4 regions of the Ottowia oryzae genome follow, and region 2 is predicted to be linked to each of the others. Evidence: predicted binding sites of a transcription regulator. Region 2 holds the regulator's gene; each other region holds the start of a gene.
What was found. Region 2 encodes FNR, which switches genes on or off when oxygen is low (the NO sensors DNR and NnrR bind a similar motif). Its sites were predicted from a motif close to TTGATNNNNATCAA; they were not measured.

Region 1 (4,455 bases), 960 kb from region 2:
GGTACGACAACGCCCCCGGCCAGCAGGTGGCGCACCACGCGCACACCATCGCCATGACCGACCCCGAGGCGTTGCGCGCGCTGATCGAGCGCGAGCAGCCCACGCTGGTCGTGCCCGAGATCGAAGCCATCGCCACGCCCGTGCTGCAAGCGCTGGAGGCCGAGGGCCGCGTGCGCGTGGTGCCCACCGCCCGCGCCACGCGCCTGACGATGGACCGCGAAGGCATCCGCCGCCTGGCCGCCGAAACGCTGGGCCTGCCCACCAGCCCCTACCAGTTCTGTGATTCGCTGGCCGAGCTGCAGGCCGCCATTGACGCGGGCATTGGCTACCCCTGCATCGTCAAGCCGGTGATGAGCAGCAGCGGCAAGGGCCAAAGCAAGATCGACGGCCCGCAAGACGTGCCAAAGGCCTGGGACTACGCGATGGCCGGTGGCCGCGTGAGCCACGGCCGCATCATCGTCGAAGGCTTCATCGACTTCGATTACGAAATCACCCTGCTCACCGTGCGTGCCCGTGGCGCGGGCGGGCAGGTGCAAACGCAGTTCTGCGAACCCATCGGCCACGTACAGGTGGGCGGCGACTACGTGGAAAGCTGGCAGCCGCACCCCATGAGCGAAGCCGCGCTGCGCGAGGCCGAGCGCATTGCCCGCGCCATCACCGACGACTTGGGCACCGGCCTGAATGGCGAGCCGGCAGGCTGCGGCGTGTACGGCGTGGAGCTGTTCGTCAAGGGCGACAAGGTGTGGTTCAGCGAAGTCAGCCCGCGCCCGCACGACACCGGCATGGTCACCATGATCACGCAGTGGCAGAGCGAGTTCGACCTGCACGCCCGCGCCATCCTGGGCCTGCCGGTGGACACGTCGCTGAAAACACCCGGCGCCAGCGCCGTGATCTATGGCGGGGTGGACGCGCCAGGCATCGTGTTCGACGGCGTGGTTGAAGCACTCGCCGAGCCAGGCACCGACCTGCGCCTGTTCGGCAAGCCCGAAAGCTTTGCCAAGCGCCGCATGGGCGTGGCGCTGGCGCGCGATGCGGATGTGCAAGCCGCCCGCACCAAGGCCAAGGCGGCGGCCGCCAAGGTCAAGCCGCGCGCCGCAGGCGGCTGATCGGCGCCGTGTGGCCCTGCCTTGGCGGGGGCAGGGCTGGCCGCGCGGTCGATGCCGCGCTTTTCTCTGGATCGAAGGGTCGGTGGGGTCGGTGGCTTGCGCCTTATTCGCCGCGCTCCAGCCCCAGCTGCGGCAGCATCGAGCCCTCGCCCAGCTGCAGCAGGCCGGTGCGCGTGTACACGCCCAGCTTGTCGCGCGTGTCCACAATGTCCAGGTTGCGCATGGTCAGCTGGCCAATGCGGTCTTGCGGGCTGAACGGCGCGTTTTCCACCTTTTCCATGCTCAGGCGCTCGGGCGCGTAGGTCAGGTTGGGCGATTCGGTGTTCAGGATGGAATAGTCGTTGCCCCGGCGCAGCTCGATCGTCACCTCGCCGGTGATGGCGTTGGCCACCCAGCGCTGGGCGGTTTCGCGCAGCATCAGCGCCTGCGGGTCGAACCAGCGACCCTGGTACAGCAGTCGGCCCAGGCGCAGGCCGTTGATGCGGTACTGCTCGATGGTGTCTTCGTTGTGAATGCCCGACAGCAGGCGTTCGTACGCGATGTACAGCAGCGCCATGCCGGGCGCTTCGTAGATGCCGCGGCTCTTGGCTTCGATGATGCGGTTTTCGACCTGGTCGCTCATGCCCAGGCCGTGGCGCCCGCCGATGCGGTTGGCTTCCAGGAACAACTCCACCAGGTCGGCGATCTCTTTGCCGTTCAGCGCCACGGGGCGGCCTTCCTCGAAGCGCACGCGCACTTCTTCGGGCTTCACTTCAACTTCGGGCTTCCAGAAAGCCACGCCCATGATCGGGTTGACGATGCGGATGCCGCTGTTCAGCTCTTCCAGGTCTTTCGCCTCGTGCGTGGCGCCCAGCATGTTGGAATCGGTCGAATAGGCCTTTTCGGTCGACATCTTGTAGTCAAAACCGGCCTTCTGCATGAATTCCGACATTTCCTTGCGGCCGCCCAGCTCGTCGATGAAGCGCTGGTCCAGCCAGGGCTTGTAGATCTTGAGTGACGGGTTGGTCAGCAGGCCATAGCGGTAGAAGCGCTCGATGTCATTGCCCTTGAACGTGCTGCCATCGCCCCAGATGTTGACGTCATCTTCCTTCATCGCGTTGACCAGCATGGTGCCCGTGACGGCGCGGCCCAGCGGCGTGGTGTTGAAGTAGGTGACGCCCGCCGTCTGGATGTGGAAGGCGCCGCACTGCAGCGCGGCAATGCCTTCGTGCGCCAGCTGGGTGCGGCAGTCGATCAGGCGCGCCTTTTCGGCGCCGTAGTCCATCGCCTTGCGCGGGATGGCGTCGTAGTCGGACTCGTCCGGCTGGCCCAGGTTGGCGGTGTAGGCGTAGGGCACGGCGCCTTTTTGGCGCATCCACAGCAGCGCGGCGCTGGTGTCCAGGCCGCCGGAAAAGGCGATGCCGACCTTCTGGCCGGTGGGAAGCGATTGCAGGATGGTGTTGGACATGGCGTGAACAAAGGGCGCGTGGCCGCAAGCGTTATCGAAACGGAATCAGCCGGCTATTGTCGGTCGATTTGTCGTTGGCTTGGAGCGCCGTGCCAAGTAATGCCGCGCAGCGTTCCCTTGCGGGCCAGTCTTGATCTTTGTCTTGATCTGCGTCATGGGCTGCCTCAGCGCGAGGTCTAGACTGAATTCGAAGGCCCGGCGTCTTTTCCGGGCCACCAACAGCAGAGGGAGCGCCTGATGAACCGCATCGAATGGAACGACAAATTGAAGATCGGCCTGGAGGAGATTGACAACCAGCATCACGAGCTGGTGGTGATCTACAACGGCCTGTGCGATGCGATCGAGTCGCGGGCAGGCTCGGCCGAAACGCTGAGCATCCTGCAGCAGCTGGGGCACTACACGTCGGTGCACTTCGCCACCGAGGAAGCGCTGATGCGGATGATGGAATACCCCGACTACGAGGCGCACAAGAAGGCGCACGACGCGCTGATCGAAGAGTTGCGCAGGCTGGTTCGCCTGGCCGAGGAGTTGCCCCAGGGCGTCAACTTCCAGCTGGTGTACCTGATCAAGCAGTGGCTCAGCCAGCACATCATGGAAACCGACGTGCAGTTTGTGCCGCACTTCATCGCGCGCGGCATCAAGCCCACGCTGCAGAAGAAGGGCTGGTTCAGCAAGTTCAACCTGTTCTCGGCCTAAGTGCGCGGGCCGCTGCGGGCGATGTGCTCAGGCTGATGGGGGCAGGGCGCGCGCACGGGGGGGGGCTGATTTTGCCGCGCCGTGCGGGCGCGTGGCGCCTCAATCGCCGCCGCCACCGCAGCCGCCGTCGCCACCCCCGCAGCCACTGCCTGCGCCGCAGCCCGTGCTGCCACAGCCGCTGCCGCCCGCGTCGCGCGGTTGCAGCAAACCGACGCTGTCGCGCAGGGGCTGCAAGCTTGGCCCCAGGGCGCCGAGGCCGTACACGGCCACGCCCAGCGCCAGCTGCGGGTCGCTCAGGGCCATCTCGCTGCGCCGAACCAGTCGGCGCCGGGCCTGCCGCAGCACGGCGTGGCCCTCCCGGCTGCGGCGGTGCGGCAGCAGGTGGTGCATGAGCAGCGCCAGCAGCGTCGCCACGATCAACAAGACCACCAGCAGCGAGACCGGGTAGCCGTGCTGCAGCCCGTAGGCCAACCGCAGGCCGCCCCACAGCAGGGCGACGCCCCACAGGGCGCTGTAGAGCCGGTCGCCTTCGCTGCGCAGGCGTTGCGTGCGCGTGGGCGAGGTGAGCCAGCCCTGCGCGTACAAGCGCGCATGCAGCTCGTCCAGCGGTGCCTGCAGGGCCGCCAGCAGCGCGGCGGGCGTGCGGCGCTCGCCCAGCGCCTGCAGCGTGGCCCGCTCCAGCGCCGAGGTGTCGGTCGCTGAGTGCAAGGGCTGGACGGCATCGGGCGCGCCCACCACACGCCAGGGCAGCACGTAGTGCGTTGATCGATCGGGCGATTCGGCGATCGGCGCGATGGCTTCGCGTTGCCACTGGCGTGCCAGCGCGGTGACCACCGCGCGCAAGGCACCGCCATTCAGGTAGGCCACTTCGATGGGGTTCAACCGCGTGGCGCGCACCGGCCCTTGCGCTGAGGGCCGCCCCCGCGCCGATCGCCAGATGCCCACCGCCAGCAGCGCCACCAGCGTCCAGAAGTAGCCCTTGAGGAAGGCCGCGCCGCTGACGCCCGGCTGAATGCTGATGCGCCCCTGCGTGCAGCCCAGCGTCAGCACCAGCGGCAGGATCAGCGCCATCGCCCAAGGCCGCACCGCGCGGGCGTTCACCTGCGTCAGGGCTTGCCAGATTCGCAGCGCCGCGCGCCCCATCGCCCGTCCTGCATGGCCTGGGCGCGGCAGCAGCCAGTGGCTGCGCAGGTCGACGTGGCAGCG
Region 2 (4,455 bases):
GCCTGGTGTTTGTGGTGGCCGGCGTCGCGTTCAAGTTTGGTGCTGTGCCGTTCCATATGTGGATCCCGGATGTGTACCAAGGCGCGCCGACTTCCGTCACATTGATGATCGGCGCGGCGCCCAAGTTGGCTGCCTTCGCCATGGCAATCCGCCTGTTGGTGGAAGGCCTGCTTCCGCTGGCCATCGACTGGCAGCAGATGTTCGGCTTGCTGGCGATCGCCTCCCTGCTGATTGGTAACCTGGTTGCCGTGGCCCAGGCCAACCTGAAGCGCATGCTGGCCTACTCGACGATCGGGCAGGTCGGCTTCATCTTCCTGGGGTTGATGGCGGGCGTTTCCGGTGGTACAGCGCTGGGCGCGGCCAATGCCTACAGCTCGGCGATGTTCTATGTGGTGACATACGTTCTGACCACGCTGGCCAGCTTCGGCATCATTTTGCTGCTGTCGCGCGAAGGCTTCGAGAGCGAGGAAATCAGCGATCTGGCCGGCTTGAACCAACGCAGCCCACTCTTTGCAGCCATCATGGCGGTCTGCCTGTTCTCACTGGCGGGTATTCCGCCGCTGGTGGGCTTTCAGGCCAAGCTGTCGGTGCTGCAGGCCTTGATCAGCACGGGCTATGTGGTCCATCTGGGCTTGGCGGTGTTTGCCGTCCTCATGTCGCTCATCGGCGCTTTCGCCTACCTGCGTGTGGTGAAGGTGATGTACTTCGACGAACCCACGACGGTGGCGCCAATCCAGGCACCCTGGGACATGCGCGCGCTGTTGACGGTGAATGGCGCCATGCTGTTGGTGCTCGGCATCCTGCCCGGGGCCTTGATGACTTTGTGCGCCCGCGCCATCGTCCAAATGCTGGGCACCTGACGCTGCCTCGGTTGTGTCTCAAAGTCTGTCCATTGCCGTTCTATTGGCGCTCGCGCTGATTGCAGCCAATTTGCCCTTCGTCAGCCAGCGACTGATGCTGGCGCTGCCGGTGCCGGGCGGCCACAAAAACTTGGCCTGGCGCGCGCTGGAGCTCATCCTTTGGTATGCCATTGTCGGTGCCATCGGCATGGCGATGGAAAGGGCTCTGGGGCAGAACCAGGTGCAGGGCTGGGAGTTCTACGCCGTCACCGGCGCGCTGTTTCTGACCTTCGCATTCCCGGGGTTTGTCTACCGCTATCTGCTGCTCAAGGGGCGTTGAAATGCCTGACGGAAAGCTGCTGGAGCGCCGTCTTGACGGCCAAACGCTGGTGCAGGGCAATTTCCTCAAAGTCTGCCGCGACCAGGTCGAATTGCCCGATGGCGCGGTGACCACCCGCGAATACGTCGTACACCCCGGCGCCGTGATGATCGTGCCCTTGCTCGACGACGGGGCGGGCCCCCTGCGTCTGGTGATGGAAAGGCAGTTTCGTTACCCCGTCGGTCAGACCATCATTGAGTTTCCCGCAGGCAAGCTCGACCCGGGTGAAGCGGGCCTCGCTTGCGCACAGCGCGAACTGCGCGAAGAGACGGGCTACACCGCGGCGCAATGGGCTCGCGCCGGTGTGCTGCATCCCTTGGTTGCCTATTCCACAGAGTTCATCGAGATCTGGTTTGCGCGCGGCTTGACTGCGGGTGCCCGGCAGCTTGATGCCGGCGAGTTTCTGGATGTCTTCGCGGCCACGCTGGACGAGTTGCAGGGCTGGTGCCGCGACGGCACGGTGACGGACGCCAAGACCCTTATTGGCGCCTTGTGGCTACAGAACGTGCAAAGCGGCGCTTGGGCGCTGGACTGGCAACGGCCGCCATCGGCGTGAGATGAAGGTCCTGAATCTTCAATGCCAGCACGGCCACGGGTTCGAGGGCTGGTTTTCGTCCGAGGACGACTTCCAGCATCAGCTTTCCAGCGGGCTCTTGGCCTGCCCCATGTGCGGCGACCCCACGGTTACCAAGCTTCCCAGCGCGCCGCGGCTCAACCTGGGTGCGGCGGGCACGCGGCACGAGAGCGGCGAGCGCACACCGGAATCGGCTGGTGCGGCGACTGGGTCATCGGTGCAGCGCGAAGGGTCGGCCGACAACGTGGCGTCATTGCCTCCGCAGGTGCTGCAGGCGGCGTGGCTGCACGTGGTGCGGCGCGTGATGGCGAGCGCCGAGGACGTCGGTCAGCGCTTCGCCGAAGAGGCGCGGAAAATGCACTACGGTGAGTGCGAGGCGCGCGGTATCCGCGGGCATGCCACGCCGCAGCAGACGGAAGAGCTTTTGGACGAAGGCATCGCCGTCATGCCGCTGCCTGTGCCAGACGGCTTCAAAGACACTTTGCAATGATTTTGATAGCTGCCCGCGCTGATTGGGCGGGCGCTGGAGCCTGATAAAGCTTGAAATCGGGCGTTGGGGGATTCAGGCCGCAACCCACGCCGCCGTCGCCACGCTGACGACCAGGGCCAATCAGGCCCAGGAAGGCGTGTTGACGATAGCGCGCAGCGCATCGCTGCTCAGAATGCGCACGTGGCGCTGCTTCACTTCGACGATGCCTTCCTCGGCGAACTTCGAGAAGGTGCGGCTCACCGTCTCGAGCTTCAGGCCCAGGTAGCTGCCGATTTCTTCGCGCGTCATGCGCAGCACCAGCTCACTGGATGAGAACCCGCGCGCCTGCAGGCGCTGCACCAGGTTGAGCAGGAAGGCGGCCAGGCGCTCTTCCGCGCGCATGCTGCCCAGCAAAAGCATCACGCCATGGTGGCGGACGATTTCGCGGCTCATGATCCGGTGGACATGCGTCTGCAGGGCCGGCACGTCACGCGACAGATCTTCGATGCGGTCGTAAGGCATGACGCACACCTCGGCGTCTTCCAGCGCCACCGCATCGCACGTGTGGCGGTCGCCCACGATGCCGTCCAGGCCCATGATTTCGCCGGCCATCTGAAAGCCTGTGACCTGGTCGCGCCCACCCTCGGTGGTCACGCAGGTCTTGAAGAAGCCGACGCGGATGGCATAGAGCGCGCTGAACTTGTCGCCGTTCGAAAACAGGGCAGAGCCGCGCTTGATGCGGCGGCGCAGAGTTACCAATTCATCCAGCTTGCCCAGATCGCCGTCGGACAGGCCCATCGGCATGCACAACTCGCGAAGATTGCAGTTGGAGCAGGCGACTTTGATGGCTTGAGGGGTCATGCGGCCGGTGTCGGCGCGCGTGGAGGCGCTAAAGACATGTAACGTATTTTAATCGATGCTGCCCTCCCGACGAGGACAAAGGGTAAATCCGTGCGCGCCGCTCTTGGCCGGTGTTGATCCGCGTCAAGGCCGCGAGGGCGTGCGTCGGTCAAAGTAGCGGTTGTAACACCGCCTTTTCCTTTCAATCGCCGATTCGGCCGTCCATTCGCCCTCAATGTCCGCTATCACCACCGATCTGCTGACCCGGTTTGACGTGCCGGGGCCCCGCTACACGTCGTATCCCACGGCCGATCGATTCGTCGAGGCGTTCACCGCCGAGCAGTACGTTCAGGCGCTGGAGCAGCGCCGTGACGGCCCCGCCGCGCTGGCCCGGCCGCTCTCGCTTTACGTGCACATCCCGTTCTGCCAGTCGCTGTGCTACTACTGCGCCTGCAACAAGATCATCACGCGCCATCACGAGCGCAGCGCGCCATACCTGCGCTATCTGTCGCGCGAGATCGAGCTGCATGCGCGCCACCTGGGCGAAGGCCAGGCCGTCAGCCAGCTGCACCTGGGCGGCGGCACGCCCACGTTCTTCAGCGACGCCGAGTTGGCCGAACTGATGGGCGTGCTGCGCCGCCATTTCTCGCTGGTGCCTGGGGGCGAATACTCCATCGAGGTAGACCCGCGCACGGTGAACGCAGAGCGCCTGCAGGCCCTGGCGCAGCTGGGATTCAACCGCCTCAGCTTTGGCGTGCAGGACTTTGACCCGCAGGTGCAAAAGGCCGTGCACCGCGTGCAGCCCGCCGAGCAGGTGTTTGCCCTGGTGGAAGAGGCGCGCCGCATCGGCTTCGAATCCATCAACGTCGATCTGATCTACGGCCTGCCGCGCCAGACGCCGGAATCGTTCGACCGCACGCTGGCGCAGATGGCCCAGCTGCGCCCCGATCGCGTGGCCTTGTACGCCTACGCGCACTTGCCGGAGCGCTTCAAGCCGCAGCGCCGCATCCTGAGCGCCGACCTGCCCGGCGCCGCCAACAAGGTGACGATGCTCGCGCGTTCACTGGCTGCGCTGAAAGACGCGGGGTACGTCTACGTCGGCATGGACCATTTCGCCTTGCCCGACGACGCGCTGGCCGTTGCCAAGCGCCAGGGGCGGCTGCACCGCAACTTTCAGGGCTACAGCACCCAGCCCGATTGCGACCTGATCGGCCTGGGCGTGTCGGCCATCGGCAACGTGGGCGCCAGTTACAGCCAGAACGCCAAGACGCTGCAGGAGTATGAAGACGCGCTGGACCAGGGCCAACTGCCCATCGTGCGCGGTCTGGCTGTCACGCGCGACGATCTGCTGCGC
Region 3 (4,455 bases), 1.4 Mb from region 2:
GGTCAACATTGGCGACGCGGCGCGGGCTTCGGGCGTGTCGGCCAAGATGGTGCGGAACTACGAGTCGCTGGGCCTGCTGGGCGCGGTGGCGCGCACCGACAGCGGCTACCGCCAGTACAGCGCGGCGGACATCCACACGCTGCGCTTCATCAAGCGGGCGCGCGACTTGGGCTTTTCGATGGCCGAAATTGGCAACCTGGTCGGCCTGTGGCACGACCAGGCGCGCGCCAGCAGCGAGGTCAAGCGCGTGGCGCAGCAGCACCTGATTGAGCTTGAAAACCGCATCCAGGCCATGCAGGACATGCGCCGGACGCTACAAAAACTGGTGCAAAGCTGCCAGGGCGACGACCGGCCGGATTGCCCCATCCTCGACAACCTGGCCGGCGGGCCCGGCTGCTGCGGCTGACGCGCCGCGGCGCACATGGCTGGCGCCCGCACCGGGGCCGCAACTTTACAAAAGCATCACGCCGCAGCGATGCGGGGGTTACATCGGGTGCGCAGACTTCACACCAAGCTCAAGGCAGGCTGGCTTCAGCCACCGGCCCGGGGCCACACCTTCTTCGTGAAGCGGTTTCATCTGTACTAGAAAGGCCATCACCATGGTTTTCGCACCCAAGCAAGTTCTGATCGCCACCCTGCTGGCCGCCACCGGCGCCGCCGCCATGGCCCAAACCCCACCGCCGCCCCCCGCTGCGGCACCAGGTGCGCCCGTCGCGCCCGCCGCTGGCGAAGCCGCGCCCGGTGCCCGCCCTGCCTTGCGCGACCCCGCCGCGCGCGAAAAGCGCATGGCCGACCACCACGCCAAGCGCCAGGCCGAGCTGAAAGCCGCCCTGAAGCTGACCGCCGCCCAGGAAGGCGCGTGGAACACCTTCACCGCCGCCACGCAGCCGCCCGCCCGCGGTGAGCGCCCCCCGATGGACCGCGAGGCCTTCAAGAACCTGACCACCCCGCAGCGCATCGACCTGATGGAGCAGCGCAGCGCCGAGCACCAGGCCCGTATGAAGCAGCGCGGTGACGCCACCAAGGCGTTCTATGCGCAGCTGTCGGCCGAACAGCAAAAAGTGTTCGACCAGCGTGCCATGCGCCACGGCCCGCGCGGCGACGGCCCCCGCGGCATGCATGGCCCGCACGGCCGTCCCGGCGACCAGGGCGGCCCTGGCCCCCGCTGAGCGGCAAAGCGCGTGATCGGCTGAATCAGCAGATCGCGCAGGGGCGCGCCGTGCCAGGGCGGCCTCGCTGGCCCACGCGGCGGCGTCGGCCCACCCGCCCGGCAGCCTGCCTGCGCCAACCCCACGCCAGCCCCGGCCTTGCGCCAGGGCTGGCGTTTTTCTTGCGCGCTCGCCGCAGGCCAGCCCCACAGGCTTGACCCACGTCAAGCCTGGGCCGCATTTTCAGATCAAAACAGCCTCCAGCGCTGGTGCAGCCAGCGCAAGCAGCTATAGTTTTCATATTCATCGGGGCACACCCAGCCGCTGGCGCGCCCTGGCCATTGGACGTCCGCTGATCGCCATGCCCCACACCGCCCCACCGCCACCCCCCATGCCGCCGCGCCCGGCGCCCGGCACCTTGCGGCTGCCCGCCGTGCGCCGCGTGCCCTTGTCGGCGCCTTTTCACTGGCTGGCCCAGGGTTGGCGCGACGTCTGGCGCATCGGCTGGCCCAGCCTGATGCACGGCGTGGCGCTGGCGCTGTTCGGCGCCTTCCTGGTGTGGCTGGCGCGCGAACAGTTCTGGCTGCTGGCGGGGGCGTTCTCGGGCTTTCTGGTGGTCGCGCCGGTGCTGGCCACCAGCCTGTACGCGCTCAGCCGCGCGCTGGAGCGGGGCGAGCCGGCCAACCTGCACACCATCGCCCGCACCTGGACGCGCTGGCAGTACTCGCGCTTTGCGGTGCACGGCGGCTACTGGAGCCTGGTGCGCTTCGGGCTGCTGCTGTCGCTGGCGGGCACGGGCTGGGTGCTGACCTCGGCCGCGCTGATCACCGCGCTGGCGCCGCAGCCCGTCAACACCCCGCTGGACTTCCTGCGCTACGTGGTGCTGGCGCCGGGCGGCTACCTGTTCGAGCTGTGGCTGACCATGGGCGCGCTGCTGGCGGCGCCGCTGTTCGCGTCCAGCGCAGTCAGCATGCCTTTGCTGCTGGACCGCCGCGTGGACGTGCTGCAGGCGGTGCTGACCAGCTGGCAAACCGTGCTGACCAACCCCGCCGCCATGGCGCTGTGGGCGGCACTCATCATGGGGCTGACGCTGCTGGGCATGGCCACCGGCCTGCTGGGGCTGGTCATCATCATGCCGTGGCTGGGCCACGCCAGCTGGTACGCGTTTCGCGCGCTGGTGGACACCAGCACCCTGGCCGAGCGCCTGCCGCCGGAGGGCCAATCCTGATGTTCGGCTTCAACGAAGAGCAGATCGCCTGGTTCGGCCTGACCATTGGCGTGGGCGCCTTCATGCTCTACATGGTCTTCATCATCGCCCAGCTGGCCTGGGAATCGAAGGCCGGCAAATTCGGCACCTTCGTGCTGTTCCTGGCGCTGGCCTTCGGCATGGTGGGCTTCATCGCCAAGATGGTTATCCAATGGGTGCTGGAGCACTGACAGCCTGACGGGCGGCCACGGCACAGCCTGCTTGGGCCTCTGGGCGCCCGCCGCTGGGCTGAACCGCCAAGCAGCTTCCTCCGCCTGCGCCCCTGGCAGGCACCCTACACACACCACTGCATCACCCGCCTCGAGCGGGTGATTTCGTTGTGCCCGCCCGATCCGTGCGCCAGGCAATCGGCACCTACGCGCGTCCTCACCACTTTTCCTCCACGTCGCCCGCGCGGTGCGAAAAAGCGCCAAGACCGGTTCGCCCAGGCCTGTGGATAAGCCTGCCTAAAGCGAGCGAACAAGTGGCCACTTATCCACAAGACATCGTGGTTGCGCTGGGTTGTCCCCTTTCGCGGCGGCCTGGCTCCGGTGGCTCTGCACAGGGTTTGGACGACGGCAACTGTCTGTCAGGCCAAGGAATTTAGTGCTTATCCCCACTTTGGCGCGCCTTCTACTACTACGACTATTTAGAGATAGAAGTCATTAAGAAGAAGTCAAAAACAACTCTCCCGGGGATAAACCGTGGCCTGGGCGCGCTGGCGAAGCCACGAGCGGCTGCCTTGGCCATGGGCCGTTACACAGCCGTTGTCCTCAGGCGCTTCGGCGCGCGGCGGGGCTGTTAAGATCGCCCGGTTGCGCGCCACCCGTCTTCGGGTTGCGGCTGCCAACACCTTCTTTTCTTCACGCCCCCATGTCCGTTGCCCTGACCGGCCGCAGCCCCACCACCTTCGAGATCAAAAGCGCCAGCCTGCCCTTGCTGGCGCTGCGCCTGAAGTCGCCCGATCTGCAGGTGCTGGCGGACGAGCTGCGCGCGCAGTACGGTGACAAGCCCGGCTTTTTTGAAGACGACCTGCTGGTGCTGGACTTGGCGGCGCTGCAGCCCGAGGCCGGCGAAGATGGCCAGGCCCCATCGGTCGATATCGACTTCGCCGCCCTGATCGCGCTGCTGCAGGCCCACCGGCTGCGCCCGCTGGCCGTGCGCGGAGGCAATGCCCGGCAAACCGAACAGGCGGTGGCCGCCGGCCTGCTGGCCGCGCCAGACGTGCGCGTGCAAAGCAGCGCCCGCCCCGCCGAGCCTGCGCCCACCCAGGCCCCCGCACCGGCCCCCGCCGCCGCACACGACGCGCTGGACGCCCCACCGCCGGGCGCCCTGGTCATCGATAAGCCGCTGCGCTCTGGCCAGCAGGTGTATGCGCGCGGGCGTGACCTGGTGGTGATGGCCATGGTCAATGCCGGTGCCGAGGTCATTGCGGACGGCCACATCCACATTTACGCGCCGCTGCGCGGACGGGCGATCGCCGGTGCGCGCGGCTGGCCCGAGGCGCGCATCTTCGCGCTGGAGATGAAGCCCGAGCTGGTCTCCATCAGCGGCGTGTACCGCACCAGCGAAGAAGCGCTGCCCGAAGCCGTGTGGGGCCATGCCGCCACCGTGCGGCTGCAGTCGACCGACGCAGGCGACAAACTCATCTTTGAGCCGGTGAAGCAATGAACACCGCCCAACGGCTTCAGGCAAAAGGGCCTTGGCGGGGCCAGGCACCCCAACGAACCGCCCAAGCGGCGGCCGGTGCGTGCCTCATGCCGTCACCAGCGCCCCACGCACGCAACGCGTTGCCCCATTCAACAAGGTAAACCGACATGGCAAAAATCGTCGTAGTGACTTCCGGCAAAGGCGGTGTGGGCAAGACCACCACCAGCGCCGCCTTCGCCTCTGGCCTGGCTCTGAAGGGCCACAAGACCGCGGTGATCGACTTCGACGTCGGCCTGCGCAACCTCGACCTGATCATGGGCTGCGAACGCCGCGTGGTGTACGACCTGATCAACGTCATCCAGGGTGAAGCCAACTTGACCCAGGCGCTCATCAAGGACAAGCAGTGCGAGA
Region 4 (4,455 bases), 350 kb from region 2:
GCCAATCCTTAGCGCGGCAAGATGTTGCGCGCCGTGGCCAGCAGCGTGGCGCACAGCGTTTCCGCGCCGTGTTCGTCCACCGCCATCACGTCGGCGGCGCACACGCTGAGCAGCTTGGCGTGGCTGATCACGCGGCCTTTGCCGCGCAGGTGCGTGCCGACGGCCGGGGCGACGATTTTCAGTGTGGTGTCGATCGTGGCGTTGCTGGCGCCCAGCGGCAGCAGCGTGGCGGCGGCCGATACGGCGGCGAAGTCGGCCACCGCGAAGATGGCGGTGGCCTGCAATTGACCGGGGCGGAAGGTCAGCTCGGGCGCGATGGGAATTTCCACCTCCACCTCGCCCTCGGCCATGTGGCGAAACGCCAGCTGCAAGGTGCGCGCGACCGGCATGGCCAGCACCCCGCGTTGGATGGCCTGCAGCTGGTCGGCGGCGGCAGGGGCAGGGTCGGGCTGGGGTGTCATGGTGTGCCTTTCTTGCGTTGGTGAGGGGTGCGCGGCCAGGGCTTGCTGCCGCCCGGCTTGGCGGGGCGGGCCAGGCGCTGCTGTTGCTGGCGTATCCAGGCGCGGTGGTCCACCACCGCCTGGCGCTGGCGCGCCAGCTCGGCCAGTCGCGCGTCGATGTCGGCGATGCGCTGCACCATGATCTCGTCCAGCTGCGCCAGCGTCAGGCGGCGGCTGCGGTAGGCGGGCAGCCACTCGCCAATCTCGCGCAGCGAAAAGCCGATGGCGCGCGACATGGTGATGAACACCACCTCGCGCTGCAGCGAAGCGGGGTAGTCGCGCCAGCCGTTGGCGCGCCGCGCGGGCTGCAGCAGGCCGCACTTTTCGTAGTGGCGCAGCGCGTGCACCGTGGTGCCGCAGCGTTCGGCCAATTCAGAGATCAGCATGCCCCGCATGTTGCCCAAGTTCGTGCTGCACGAAGGTCAACCAGGCGACCCGTGCGGGCGGGCACACGCCGGTGGTTGCTCCGGCGGAGGGCGAGGTGATCCGCCAGTGCGCCCTAAACACGCCTTAGCCGCACGTCTTACCCGCACGCTTTGACCACACCCGCCGCACAATTCGCCCATGCCTGAGTCCCCGGCTTTGTCGCCCCTTCACGTGGGCGCCCCCTCGCTGACGCGCCGCCACCTTCAGCGCCTGCGCCAGATGTACCGATCTGCCGGTTGGCCCTGCCAGGACGTGCTGGAGGCTGATCTGCTGGCCGCCGCGCTGCTGCAGCGCGTGCCCGCCGCCCACGGTGGCGAAACCCTGCGCGTGACCGACGCGGGCCTGGCCGCCCTCAGCGCGGCCGCCGCGCGAAACCGCGCCGCGCTGTCGGCGCACGAAGCGCTGGTGCGCCGTGTGGCGCAGGATTTGCAGCGCGCAGGCCGCATCGCGTGGCGCGGGCTGAGCTTGCGCGTGCCGATCTCGGGTCTGCCAGGTTCAGACCCCAATCATGCCCTGGCGCAGGCTCAACCAGCGCAGGCAGCTATGGAATGGCTAGCAAGCGACGCACCCGGTACCGCCACCAGCGCGGCGCCATCACGCTGGCACGTGGCCTGCCCGGATGTGTTTTCGGTGCGCCACACCAGCGTCGAGGCGTACCTGGATCCCGTGGTGCATGAGATCAAGGTCAGCCGCGCCGACCTGCTGGCCGACCTGAAGCGCCCGCAAAAGCGCGCCGCCTACCTGGCCATGGGTGGCGCCTGCTGGTACGTGCTGGGCACCGACGCGCGGGGCCGCGCCATCGGCAGCGCGGACGACGTGCCGCCCGAATGCGGCGTGATGCTGGTGAGCGCCGACGGCTGCACCATCCAGCGCCCGGCGCCGCGCCGCGCGCTGGAGCGGCTGCCATTCGCCACGTGGATGGCCCTGGCGCGCGCCACGCCGCTGCCCCCGCTGGAAGACGAGGACGCGCAGGGCGCCTTGCGCGATGTGGACTAAAAACAGGCGCCAGCGCCCGCTGTACCTGCGCTGACAGCTGCAATATAAATAGCAAATGCCCCTTAGGTGAGCCGCGTCAGTGCTGGCCCGCCAGCGATGCGGCAATCGCCCGCTTGAACGGCGTGGCGCGGTCTGCCACGCGCAGCAGCGCGCCGCGCAACAGCCGCAGCGGCGGCGCCTCGGCGGTGTACAGCGTGGCGATCAGCCGCGTGGCTTCGTACAGCGGGCGCGTGGCCAGGCGGTGGCGCCGTTCGTAGCGCGCCAGCGGCCCCGGCGCGCCCACGTCGCGGCGGGCGGCGTGCGCGGCCAGCAGCTCGGCGCTCAGCGTTTCAATGCCCAGCAGCCCGAAGTTGAAGCCGTGCGCCGTCACCGGGTGCATGCCTACGGCCGCGTCGCCCACGCAAGCGAAGCGCTGAGCGACGAGGCGGCGCGGGTACACGCCGACCAGCGGGTAGGCGTGGCGGGTGCTGGCGGGCAGCATCGCGCCCAGGCGCCCGTCGAAGCGGTGCGTGATCTCGGCGCCGAAGGCATCGTCTGGCATGGCCAGCAGCGGCTCGATCTGCTGGTGCGGCAGCGTCAGCACGACCGACGCGCGCGGCATGCCGGTGGCGGGGTCGTCGTTCATCGGCAGCAGCGCCAGCGTTTGGCCGTGGCCAAACCATTCCCACGCCACATGCTCGTGCGGCTGCGCGTGCGTCATCTGGCAGACCAGCATGCTGCGGCCAAAGTCGTGCTGGGTGGCGCCAATGCCCATTGCGCGGCGCGTGGCCGAAAACCGGCTGTCGGCAGCCACCAGCAGGCGCGCGCCGTGGCGGGCGCCGCTGGCCAGGGTGACGTGCATCTGCTCGGCCTGCGGCTGCAGGTGCGCCACGCCGTCGCCGGCCAGCACCTCGATGTCGTGGTGGCGCGCGATGCAGTCCTGCACGCCTTCCCACGCAGCGCGGCGGATCAGGTGGTTGGACACCAGCCAGCCCAGCTCGCTGCGCTGCGTCAGCCCGTGGCCGATGACCAGCGCAAAGGGCGACGCGCCGTTCAGCACCTTCGCGTCGCGCAGCGGCGCCAGCGCGTTCGGTTCTGCGGCGCGGATGCGGTCCCACAGGCCCAGGCGCTGCAGCGTGGCCGCCGAAGCCTGGGTGAGGGCGATCTCGCGCCCGTCGAAAGCGGGCTCGGCCAAGGCGGGCAGCGGCTGCTGCTCCACCAGGGCGATGGAAAGGCCGCGGCCAGACAAGGCGCTGGCCAGGCACAGGCCGGCCGGGCCTGCACCGCTGATCAAGACGTCGTAGGGCATGGGCCGCAGGGTAGCGCGGCGCGGGGCGGCGGGCGTTGACCCCAATCAACGAGGGGCCTGCGGCGTGCGCCGTGCTGGCCGTGCGCAACGCGCCGCAATCTGCTTGCAAAATAATAGCTGCTGGCGCAGTGTGGTCGGGCGCCAGGGCCTCGTTAGGTGCCCAATGTGGGCGCCGGTTGGGCGCTGCGTCAGGCGCTATTCGGTGCGCCAGGCATCGTGCGCGCGCAGCCAGGCCTGCGTCTCGGCGCCCTCGGGGATGGGCTGGCCGCTGTCGCGCCACTGCACGGCGGCCTTGAAGCCGTTTTCTTGCGCATACCGGCGAAACCACAGGCCTTCGGGGTTGTGGCGCGTGATGCCGTCGAACAGCGTGGCCAGCGTTTGCGATTGCTCCAGCCCCATCGTCAGCATCACCTGGTTGACCACCATCTTGTGCATCTGCAAGTGGCCGCGCGGCACGCCGGCGATGCGCTGGGCCAGCGCCATCGTGGCGGCTTCCAGCTCGGCGGCGGGCACGGCCTGGTTGGCCAGGCCCCAGTCGGCGGCGGTGCGGCCGCTGATCAGGTCGCCGGTGAACATCAGCTGCTTGGCGCGCAGCGGGCCCAGGCGGTAGGTCCACATCGCGGTGGTGGGACAGCCCCACACGCGCGTGGGCATGTAGCCGATGCGCGCGTCCTCGGCCATCACCAGCAGGTCGCAGCACAGGGCGATGTCGCTGCCGCCGGCCACGGCCGCGCCATGCACTTTGGCAATGGTGGGCTTGGGGCAGCGCCACAGGCTCATGAAATCTTCGGTGAAGCCCTTCATGGTGCGGTAGTCCAGCATCGGGTCCCAAGGTGTGGCTTCTTGCTGGCAAGGGTGCTCGATGTGCTGCTCGGCGGTGGCGGCCAGGTCGTAGCCGCCGCAAAAGCCCTTGCCCGCGCCTTCCACCACGATCACGTGCACCTCATCGTCGGCCACGGCCCAGTCGACCGCTGCGCGGATCTCGCCGGGCATCTCGTCGGTGATGGCGTTCAGCCGCTCGGGCCGGTTGAGCAGCAGGCGCGCCACGCGCGGCTGGGCGGGGTCTTTGTCGATCCGCAGGGTGCTGAAGCTGGGCACGGTGGTCTCCTTCGCGGTGGGCGCGCGGGCCATCCTAGGCCTGGCGCCGCGCGAGGGGGTGTCGCATTGCGTACAGTGCGGGCATGAACCAATCTGTATGGGCGCTGGGCTGGCGCAACCTGTGGCGGGACATGCGGTCGGGCGAGC

Region 1: a site for FNR is predicted at 2,696-2,709, ahead of C6570_RS05230 (bacteriohemerythrin). Genes of this name have one in related genera too.
Region 3: a site for FNR is predicted at 1,363-1,376, ahead of C6570_RS03175 (DUF2189 domain-containing protein). Genes of this name have one in related genera too.
Region 4: a site for FNR is predicted at 3,246-3,259, ahead of ubiM (5-demethoxyubiquinol-8 5-hydroxylase UbiM). Genes of this name have one in related genera too.

What each region holds. Positions count from the first base shown of each region.
Region 1 is NZ_CP027666.1:1,108,399-1,112,853, forward strand. It holds gene purT (formate-dependent phosphoribosylglycinamide formyltransferase) at 1-1,106, shown strand, start outside; gene argG (argininosuccinate synthase) at 1,210-2,553, opposite strand; gene C6570_RS05230 (bacteriohemerythrin) at 2,791-3,249, shown strand; gene C6570_RS05235 (TIGR04222 domain-containing membrane protein) at 3,349-4,455, opposite strand, start outside.
Region 2 is NZ_CP027666.1:2,067,219-2,071,673, forward strand. It holds gene nuoN (NADH-quinone oxidoreductase subunit NuoN) at 1-860, shown strand, start outside; gene C6570_RS09620 (DUF2818 family protein) at 874-1,179, shown strand; gene C6570_RS09625 (NUDIX domain-containing protein) at 1,181-1,774, shown strand; gene C6570_RS09630 (DUF1178 family protein) at 1,776-2,282, shown strand; gene fnr (fumarate/nitrate reduction transcriptional regulator Fnr) at 2,403-3,122, opposite strand; gene hemN (oxygen-independent coproporphyrinogen III oxidase) at 3,337-4,455, shown strand, end outside.
Region 3 is NZ_CP027666.1:669,827-674,281, forward strand. It holds gene cueR (Cu(I)-responsive transcriptional regulator) at 1-406, shown strand, start outside; gene C6570_RS03170 (Spy/CpxP family protein refolding chaperone) at 600-1,169, shown strand; gene C6570_RS03175 (DUF2189 domain-containing protein) at 1,540-2,376, shown strand; gene C6570_RS03180 (DUF2788 domain-containing protein) at 2,376-2,585, shown strand; gene minC (septum site-determining protein MinC) at 3,268-4,065, shown strand; gene minD (septum site-determining protein MinD) at 4,212-4,455, shown strand, end outside.
Region 4 is NZ_CP027666.1:1,721,797-1,726,251, forward strand. It holds gene C6570_RS08045 (PaaI family thioesterase) at 9-461, opposite strand; gene C6570_RS08050 (MerR family transcriptional regulator) at 458-886, opposite strand; gene C6570_RS08055 (hypothetical protein) at 1,065-1,922, shown strand; gene ubiM (5-demethoxyubiquinol-8 5-hydroxylase UbiM) at 1,999-3,210, opposite strand; gene C6570_RS08065 (crotonase/enoyl-CoA hydratase family protein) at 3,406-4,308, opposite strand; gene C6570_RS08070 (ABC transporter permease) at 4,392-4,455, shown strand, end outside.